2 regions of the Lentibacillus sp. Marseille-P4043 genome follow, and region 2 is predicted to be linked to the other one. Evidence: riboswitches for the same ligand, from Rfam matches in the RefSeq annotation. Region 2 holds a riboswitch; the other holds the start of a gene.
What was found. Region 2 has a riboswitch for S-adenosylmethionine ahead of C8270_RS10485 (methionine ABC transporter ATP-binding protein). Riboswitches for the same ligand answer to the same signal wherever they lie in the genome.
Positions count from the first base shown of each region.

Region 1 (4,863 bases), 1.3 Mb from region 2:
AGAAGCTAATCATTGGTTGAATGGATTGACCAATGCCGATAAATGCTAAAAACATAAATGTATGCAAATAGTTAATAACGGAAAAGGCAGCCAGTCCAGTTGTGCCAGCATAATAGGCGATTGCAATATTATAGCCCATGACAAAAACACCTGTCCCTGCTTCAGACAAAAAACTAGGGAGGCCAATGGAGCTAATTCGCTTTAGATCTTTTATTTTCCATCTTGCTTTGACAAATACCAAACCGGAATCTTTTTTAAAGAAATGTAACAAATAGATGATGAGACCCGCAAAAGTTGCAATTACCGTTGCCAATGCTGCCCCTGTCACTTCCAATTTAAGGATAAAGATCATCCAGTAATCTAGCCCAATATTAAGTAGTGCGGAAATAACTAAACCAATCATGGCTAGCTGTGGATCACCATCGTTTCGTACAAAAATACTGAAATAGTTTTCCCAGGCTAGAATTAATGAAAAAATCAACAATATCCTCATGTAGTCAACTGCATATGGAAGTGTTTGTTCATTTGCTCCGAATAAACGGGCTAGGCCATCTATATTTATATAGGCAATCAAACAGATAATGATGGTAATCAGCGTTAAAAAGCCAAACGAAGTAGTAAATAGCCTTTGTGCTTGTTTTTTATTTCCCTCTCCCATTGCCATTGAGTAAAGTGTTCCGCCACCTACCCCAATAAGCAAGGAAATGGAAATGATGATGGAAAAGACGGGTACCGCAATATTCACACTTGCCAATGCAACAGAACCAACCCCATTTCCAACAAAAATACCATCCACGACAACATTTATAGACATCAGCATCATACCAAGCAGTGTCGGAATGAAATATTGAAAAAAGCTTTTGGTTGCAGATTGTGTCGCTAAACGTTGGTTTAAAGAGCTCATACGAATCACCTCGGAATGCCAATTATTATTTATTTTAATCTTATCGTTTAGTATAGTCCATCAAACTGTACCATGGCGTAGAGGATGTTCCAAAACAAGGGGGAATTTAAGTTGAATGGTGAAAAAATCCCCCCAGTTTATCCATCACCTAACAAAATCGTTCTCATGTTCTGTCAATATAATTCACTTTGCTGCTTAAAGTTACACTACATCAGACAATCACTTTTTTTAAAACACACATGCCATTATGATATACTAACTTTCAACAAAAATAAGTTTACAAGGAGCTATTATTATGAAAGCAGTTGTAGTTAATAAACCTGGTGGTGCCGAGCAATTACAATTTCAGGAATTTCCTAACCCGACTGTAGGCAGTGGTGAGCTGCTAATTCAGGTAAAGGCATTTGCAGTCAATCGTACTGATATTATGACACGAGAAGGTAAATCAGGGTATATGCCTAATCCAATTTTAGGTATAGAGGTTGCCGGAGAAGTGGTAGAAGCTGCAGACGGGACAGATATAGAAGTTGGAACCCGTGTGATGGGCCTCGTAAATGGTGGAGCTTATGCAGAATACGTTGTTATGCCAGCTGATCGAGTGATACAGATCCCAGAAAATTTATCGTTTGAAGAAGCAACAGCAATTCCAGAGGTGTTTCTAACCGCATACCAAACTCTATTTTGGTTGGGTAATCTAACAGATCAAGATGCAGTTTTAATCCATGCAGGTGGAAGTGGGGTTGGTACAGCGGCCATCCAATTAACAAAGCAAATGACAAACGCAAAAATTATTACAACAGCGGGCTCACAAGAGAAGTTAGATTTTTGTCGGTCGCTCGGAGCTGATGTTGGAATTAACTATAAAGAACAGAACTTTGCGGAGGAAGTTTTAAAAAGTACAAATCAAGAAGGTGTAAACGTCATACTTGATTTTATTGGAGCTTCCTATTGGGAGAAAAACTTAAAAAGCATTGCAATCGATGGCCGCTGGGTACTGATAGGTGTATTGGGTGGAACAGAGGTTGAACGAGTAGATTTAATGTCAATTCTTGCAAAACGAATTCATCTGAAGGGAACATTGCTAACTCCAAGAAGTGATGCTTATAAAAAAGCTTTGACAGATGAATTTATTCGAAAAGCAATACCCTTATTCAATCAGAAAAAGTTGAAGCCCATTGTTGATCATACCTTTGCTTTCAAGGATATTCAAGAAGCACATCGATATATGGAGGCAAATAAAAACATTGGTAAGATAGTTATCTCGATTAATTAATATTGATACAACAAGGAAACCATCCCATAGTGAGGTATCGCTTTTTCAATTTTTTCAAAAAGTGTATTGACAAAGATTCGTCACGGTAGTATTGTATTAAACAATATCAAATGAATAATTTATAACTTCTTATTCAGAGAGGTGGAGGGAATTGGCCCTGCGAAACCTCGGCAACGGACTTTTTATAAAAAGAACTGTGCCAAATCCAACAAGCATATGCTTGGAAAATAAGAAGAGTGAGCGGAATTGAATGCAAATCTCTTCTTATGAATATCATAAGGAGGGATTTTTTACTTCTATGTGAAAACTAAATAGCAAGACTTCTTATCCAGAGAGGTGGAGGGGCTGGCCCTATGATACCTCGGCAGCGGACTTGTAAAAGTACTGTGCCAATTCCAGCAAGCAATAGGCTTGAAAGATAAGGAGAGGGAAACTCGTAAATGCCTCTTCTTGTTTTTCAAGAAGGGGCATTTTTTCATTTTAAAGAGGAGGGGAATTATGATTACTTTTGAGAATGTAACGAAGATATACCAAAGTGGTGAACAACAGATAAAGGCACTGGATGATGTTGATTTACAGATTGAAAAAGGCGAAATATATGGTGTTATTGGATTTAGTGGTGCCGGAAAAAGTTCATTGATACGTTGTGTGAATTTACTTGAACAACCGACTTCTGGAAAAGTAGTTGTAAATAACCAGGATCTACTCAGTCTTTCCCCAAAGGAATTAAGGGAAGCAAAACGAAGCATTGGAATGATATTTCAACACTTTAATCTATTAAATTCAAAAACGGTTTTTACGAATGTGGCAATGCCATTATTACTAATGAAGACGCCTAAGGAAGAAGTTAAAAAAAGAGTTAATGAACTGTTGGAGTTTGTCGGACTGAGTGATAAGGCTGATAATTACCCGGATCAGCTTTCAGGTGGCCAGAAACAACGAGTAGGTATTGCCCGAGCCTTGGCAACACAGCCATCCATTCTATTGTGTGACGAGGCAACATCGGCACTTGATCCGCAGACAACGAATTCAATCTTGAGGCTTTTGAAGAAAATTAATCAGGAATATAACATTACCATTCTAATCATTACTCATGAAATGGGGGTTATCCGTGAAATATGCGATAAGGTTGCAGTGCTTGATCAGGGTAAAATGATTGAATCGGGATCTGTATTTGATGTATTTGCCCAGCCTAAAACGGAAACTGCCCATAACTTTGTAAGTACAGTCATGCATGATGAAATACCAGAATCGGTTCATCAATTAATTCAATCACAAGAATCTACCAATCAAATTTACCGGATTGTGTTCGTTGGGGAATCGGCAGGTTATCCACTGTTATCTCAAATAGCCAAGCGATTTGATGTAGAGGTAAATGTTTTGTTTGGTAGTATTACAGAATTGCAAGGGACACCATTTGGAAACTTAATCGTGAAGTTTGCAGGTGAAGCAAAAGAAGTGAGTAGAGTTATTATGCATATCAACCAACAAAAGGTAACAGTGAAGGAGGTATTAGAGGATGTTAGTTGATTGGGATCAAATTATCGCAGCCCTATGGGAAACAGTTTCGATGGTTGCATTTTCATTATTATTCGCTACGATCATTGGCTTACCATTAGGTATCTTGCTCGTTGTAACACGTAAAGGACATTTATGGGAAAATGCTCCGGTATTTAATGTTTTAAATGCAATTGTAAATGTGTTCCGCTCGATACCTTTCATTATTTTGATGGTTGCAGTTATACCATTTACCCGATTAGTTGTAGGAACATCAATTGGAACCGCAGCAGCAATTGTTCCAATGGTACTTTTTTCAGGCCCATATATTGCTAGGTTAATTGAAAACTCGTTGTTAGAGGTTGACCCTGGTGTCATGGAGGCCGCTCAAGCAATGGGAGCAACACCGAGACAAATCATAATTCGCTTTTTAATTCCAGAAGCATTAAGTTCACTTTTATTAGGGTTAACGATTGCAACAATTGGGTTAATCGGTGCATCAGCGATGGCTGGTGCGATCGGCGGCGGTGGACTCGGAGATTTAGCAATTACATATGGGTATCAGCGCTTTGACACGGTAGTTATGGTTATTACAGTGGCGATACTTGTCGTCATGGTTCAAGGTCTACAATCCACTGGAAATATATTATCAAGAAAAATTAGACGACGATAGGGAGAGAGGATTATGAAGAAAGTTGGTTTTCTATTATTACTTATGATTTTGTCAATGGGTATCAGTGCTTGCTCAAGTGGTGATGCAGCATCAAGTGTAAAAGTAGGAATTAGCGGTTCTGACACAACAATTTGGGATTATGTTGCAGAAAAGGCAAAAAAGGAGGGAATTGATGTTGAGATTGTTCGCTTTTCTGACTATGTTCAACCAAACTTGGCACTTGCAGAAGGAGAGATTGATGTAAATGCCTTTCAAACTGTTTCATACTTTGACGCATTTATTAAAGAACATGATTTAGATCTTACTCCAATTGCGACAACGGTCATTGCACCAATGGGGTTGTACTCTGAAAAATATGATTCAGTAGATGATTTACCCGATGGTGCGACAATTGCTCTACCAAAAGAGGCAACAAATATGGGGCGAGGATTGTTGCTACTTCAAGAAGCGGGCCTAATTAAGCTAGTAGATGATTTTGATGGGAATGGATCAATTGATAAAATTGCCGAAAATCCT
Region 1 covers NZ_LT984884.1:827,301-832,163, reverse strand. The annotation lists gene C8270_RS04400 (MATE family efflux transporter) at 1-904, opposite strand, end outside; gene C8270_RS04395 (NAD(P)H-quinone oxidoreductase) at 1,200-2,177, shown strand; SAM riboswitch class I at 2,304-2,411, shown strand; SAM riboswitch class I at 2,499-2,602, shown strand; gene C8270_RS04390 (methionine ABC transporter ATP-binding protein) at 2,676-3,707, shown strand; gene C8270_RS04385 (methionine ABC transporter permease) at 3,697-4,347, shown strand; gene C8270_RS04380 (MetQ/NlpA family ABC transporter substrate-binding protein) at 4,360-4,863, shown strand, end outside.
Region 1: another riboswitch for S-adenosylmethionine. It lies ahead of C8270_RS04390 (methionine ABC transporter ATP-binding protein); the one in region 2 lies ahead of C8270_RS10485 (methionine ABC transporter ATP-binding protein).

Region 2 (4,863 bases):
CTTCTAAAACACCTTTATCTACTTCTTTTAGAGCAATTTCAACAAGTCGTCCATAAAATGGCGCTGAACCGATAATGAGTGCTGGTAATGCAGCGTTTGGACCACGGATCGTACCTATAAGAAAATCAGTAAACGGGAATAACAATAAAATTAAAATAATAAAAGGAATGGCGCGAAATACATTCACAATCGCTGCGACTATAAAATGAAGAAACTTGTTCTGCCAAATACCATCTTTCGCTGTCAGGTACAAAAGTAATCCAAGTAGAATCCCTAATATAAATGTTCCAACTAACGAAAGTAACGTCATATAAAACGTTTCGTATGTTGCTGTCCAAAAATCCTGCACATCGAGATTTGGAAATAAATTAGTTAGCATCACGAACAACCTCCACTTCTACTGAGGTTTGAGTGATAAAATCAATCGCCTTATCCATTTCCTCTGTTTTCCCTTCCATTTGTACAAACAAGGTTCCATAGGCTCCTGCCTGCGTTTGTGTGATCTTCCCTTGTAAAATATTAATATCAATCGCAAATTTTTTAGCTACTTGGCTGATTAATGCTTGGTTGGTTGTTTCACCGATAAAATGAAGTCGAACTATTTTTCCGTGTTCATAGGTATTTACCAATTCATTGACGCCTTCATTTTCGTCTTGGGTCCCCATTACCTGCTCTACAAATTTTTTCGTCACTTGTTGCTTTGGTCGTAAAAATACATCTAGCACATCACCTTGTTCCACAATTCTACCGTTTTCCATGACAGCAACTTGCTTGCAAATTTTACGAATGACGTGCATTTCGTGGGTTATTAAAATAATCGTTAACCCAAGCTTTTTATTAATATCCACTAATAAATCTAAAATAGCATTTGTCGTTTCCGGATCAAGTGCGGATGTTGCCTCATCACAAAGCAGAACTTTCGGATTGTTGGCGAGTGCTCTAGCAATTCCGACACGTTGCTTCTGTCCACCACTCAATTGCGATGGATAAGCATTTTCACGTTCAGAAAGTCCAACTAACTGGATTAACTCGTTAACCCGCCTCTCCCGCTCAGTCTTTGGTACACCGGCAATCTCCAAAGGAAATGCAATATTATCCTTAACTGTGCGTGACCATAGTAAATTAAAATGTTGAAAAATCATTCCAATTTCCTGCCGAGCTAAGCGCAGTTGATTTGAATTTAGTTTGGTAATATCTTGCCCATCAATGGTCACCTGCCCATGTGTAGGATCCTCCAAACGATTTAGTAATCTAACAAAGGTACTTTTTCCAGCACCACTGTAGCCAATAACACCGAATATACCTCCTTCTTTTATATCAAGTGTTAAATCGTCAACAGCCGTGATTTGCTTTTTATTAGATGTAAAAACTTTGCTTAAATTCTCTATCGAAATCACAAGTATTCCTCCTAGTTGTTCATAAAAAAAACGTCTTTCTGTAAGAGAACAGAAAGACGTATTATATGTCTTTGCGTCCCCTCATCTGTCAAAGTATTACTTTGCAGGAATTGGCACCTTTCAAACATTTAAGTTTGAAGGTTGCCGCGGTTTCACAGGGCCAGTCCCTCCACCGCTCAAGATAAGAGATTTTAAATTCATTTAAATTGATAAATTCGATAATAGCACGCTTATTTCTTTGTGTCAATATAAATTTTCTTTCGTTAAGTCGGAACCGTCAATTCCCAACGAACAGCTCTGGTTTATACTTCATTAAATAGCTATAAATATTGGCAATCGAATGAAAAGCATACACTTTTTCTTGCACTTCATTGTCAGTTTTGATCAGCAGACATGGTACACTTTCAATCTGATTGTCCTGCATAAAATCAGGATAAAATGACGCATTCATATGATAAAAAATAGACTCCTGATGGACAGATTCAATTTTATCCAGCATTGTTCTCGCTAATGCACAAGTCCCACAAAAAGGAGTATGAATAAATAATAAATAATGATCTTGCTGTAACACTTCCGTTGTTATTTCTTGCAAAGGAATCACCCTAAATCAAAAATATCGGATTAACCGCAATAGATTTACTTACTAGGACAGTTGCGAGTATTTGTTCAGGCGTTGTCGCAACTTCACGATATTCACTGCTAACATAAATATGTTCAGCATGTGGCAGCTCGCGCGCTAATTGTTTGCGTAATTTAATCCCTGAATTGTCTTCATCAACTAAGATAAAAACATCTTTATTGTCTAAATCGTACGTGTATAAAAGTTCATCAAATCGTTCCACACCGAGTGTACCATTTGTACAAATGATCTCCACATCGTCCGTGATTACTTTTTTGATTTGCTTTTTGTCCGTAAGACCTTCGACAATAATAACCTTTTCCGATTCGTGTGTCATCATCACATAGCACTCCTTATGGAATCAAGCAATATGATTCGTAAGTATGTGTTCAAAAAGTAACAAATCACAAGTAAGGTTGCAGCAGCATAGACTTATGGATCCGAAAGATTTAATGACTTATCCAAATTGCAACCGATCTAATAGACAATCTCTTTTATGTTTTTCGAAGGATACTTATTATTGTACCTTTTGAACAGCCCTATATAACAATACTATGATGCGAATAAGGCTGACTTTACATCCTTTTTCAAAGATGCAAGCCAGCCTAAAATTATTGTATGATTTTGTGATTAGTCTTCTTGAATAACTTCTTCATATTTTTCAGCTGATAATAGTTCGTCAAGCTCTGATTGATTTGATGGCTCAACAACGATCATCCATGCTTTTTCGTATGGAGATTCGTTAACAAATTCTGGACTATCATCTAGCTCTTCATTCACTTCAACCACTTTTCCACTGATTGGAGCGTACAATTCCGAAACAGTTTTAACAGATTCGACGCTTCCGAAAGGCTCATCGGCTTCGATATCGTCGCCTACTTCTGGTAGCTCAACAAACACAATATCGCCAAGTTCATCTTGTGCAAAATCTGTAATTCCGATACGTACTTTGTCATCTTCTTTTTTTACCCATTCGTGTTCTTCTGAATATAATAAGTCTTTTGGTAAGCTCATTGAAATCCCTCCGTTAATTAATTGCACTATTACTATACAAGGTAATAGCTTTTATTTCTAGTATTTCAGCTTATTTTCTACAGCCAAATTTCAGCAAACGTTTCTTCCTTAAATCCAACCGTTACGTTTTGTCCATCCGTAACAATTGGTCGTTTTATTAACATACCATCAGATGCGAGTATTGTCGCCATTTCTTCAGTTGTCGCATCTTTAATTTTATCCTTGATGTTTAACTCACGATACTTTTTCCCGCTCGTATTGAAAAACTTTTTAGCTGGTAATCCACTTTTCTCAATAAAATCCAACAGTTCTTCCTTTGTCGGTGGATTGTCCACAATATGTATGCTAGAATACGTTTTTTCGTGATCGTCTAGCCATTTCTTCGCTTTCTTACACGTACCACAGTTTGGATACCAGTAGAATGATAGTGCCATATACGTCCCTCCTAACCTTTTTACTATTTACATTTATTATAGCAAAATTCTATTGCAGTGGTCGAAGGAATTGCTAACGATTATTTTTTATGTTGACATTTTACATAAAATCCTTTAAATTGATCAACGTGACTATAAGGTTACCAATTATGACCGAGTGGTTACAAGGAGGTATTTTGTGAGTAAAAGAAACGAATTAATGACCCATGCCATCCGGTTATTTTCAGAAAAGGGATTTCATCAAACATCTGTCCAAGAGGTTGCTCAGGCTGTTGGTATTTCTAAAGGTGCATTCTATAAATACTTCGATTCCAAAGAAAGTATCTTTATCGAAATCCTGAAGCAAAATCATGAACGGATCATTACGGAGGCAAACTTATTAAATGTATCAAATAACTTGACAGGAAAAGAAGCCTTCACCCAAAAAATCCAAATAGAATTAAGCCACTGGATGGAGAACCGTCCATTTTTCACGGTTATGTTTAACGAATTTCCACCAACTGAGAATGAACGAATCGCTGACATTATGAAGACGTTAAGAACATCCATGATTGAATTGCATAAGAACAGTTTACTAGACGCATACGGGGAAAAAATTAAACCGTTTATGTCTGACCTTGTTATTATGTTTGAAGGAATGCTAAAGGAGTATATTTTCACAGTAATCATTGAAAATAAAAATGTTGTTGTATATAAATTAGCTACACTCATTGCTTCAAGTATCGATTCCATTGTTCAATCTCTGGATCAATTGGAACCTGCTCTTGACGAAAAGTTATTTGAATTAAGCCATGATGATTTGTTGGAAGAAATGAGGAAACGATTAAAGGTGCTGGAACAAAAAATAAGTAATTCTCCCAGCCAGCAGTATAAAAAAGAAAAACTATTATCTTCTGTTCAACTATTGAATGAAGAGATTACAAATAAGAATCCACAAAAATTTCTTATTGAAGCATTAGTTGGGTACTTAAAACAAGAAAAAACGTTAGAAGAAGATATCCTTCTGCTCAAAAGTTTATTAGAAAAATTTATTGGAGAGGTTTGATTCACATGTCATCTGAAATTAATCTAGATCAAATAAAAAAGGGACCTATGATTGCCGTAATGCTTCTCGGCGCATTCTTTGCATTACTGAATGAAACATTGCTGGCAACTGCACTACCTACGATAATCAATGATTTCGGAATCACGGAGAATAAAGCGCAATGGCTGACAACCGCATTTTTGCTTACAAATGGAGTCATGATCCCGATTTCCGCATTTTTAATTGAACGATTCACAACAAGACAAATCTTTTTAACAGCGATCAGTGTATTTACTGCTGGGACATTGGTTGCTGGAATTTCGCATACATTTCCATTATTGCTAACTGCAAGAGTCATTCAAGCTGCAGGGTCCG
Region 2 covers NZ_LT984884.1:2,152,166-2,157,028, reverse strand. The annotation lists gene C8270_RS10490 (methionine ABC transporter permease) at 1-379, opposite strand, end outside; gene C8270_RS10485 (methionine ABC transporter ATP-binding protein) at 369-1,397, opposite strand; SAM riboswitch class I at 1,476-1,585, opposite strand; gene C8270_RS10480 (thioredoxin family protein) at 1,675-1,989, opposite strand; gene C8270_RS10475 (toprim domain-containing protein) at 2,000-2,353, opposite strand; gene gcvH (glycine cleavage system protein GcvH) at 2,647-3,030, opposite strand; gene C8270_RS10465 (arsenate reductase family protein) at 3,108-3,464, opposite strand; gene C8270_RS10460 (TetR/AcrR family transcriptional regulator) at 3,643-4,509, shown strand; gene C8270_RS10455 (MDR family MFS transporter) at 4,515-4,863, shown strand, end outside.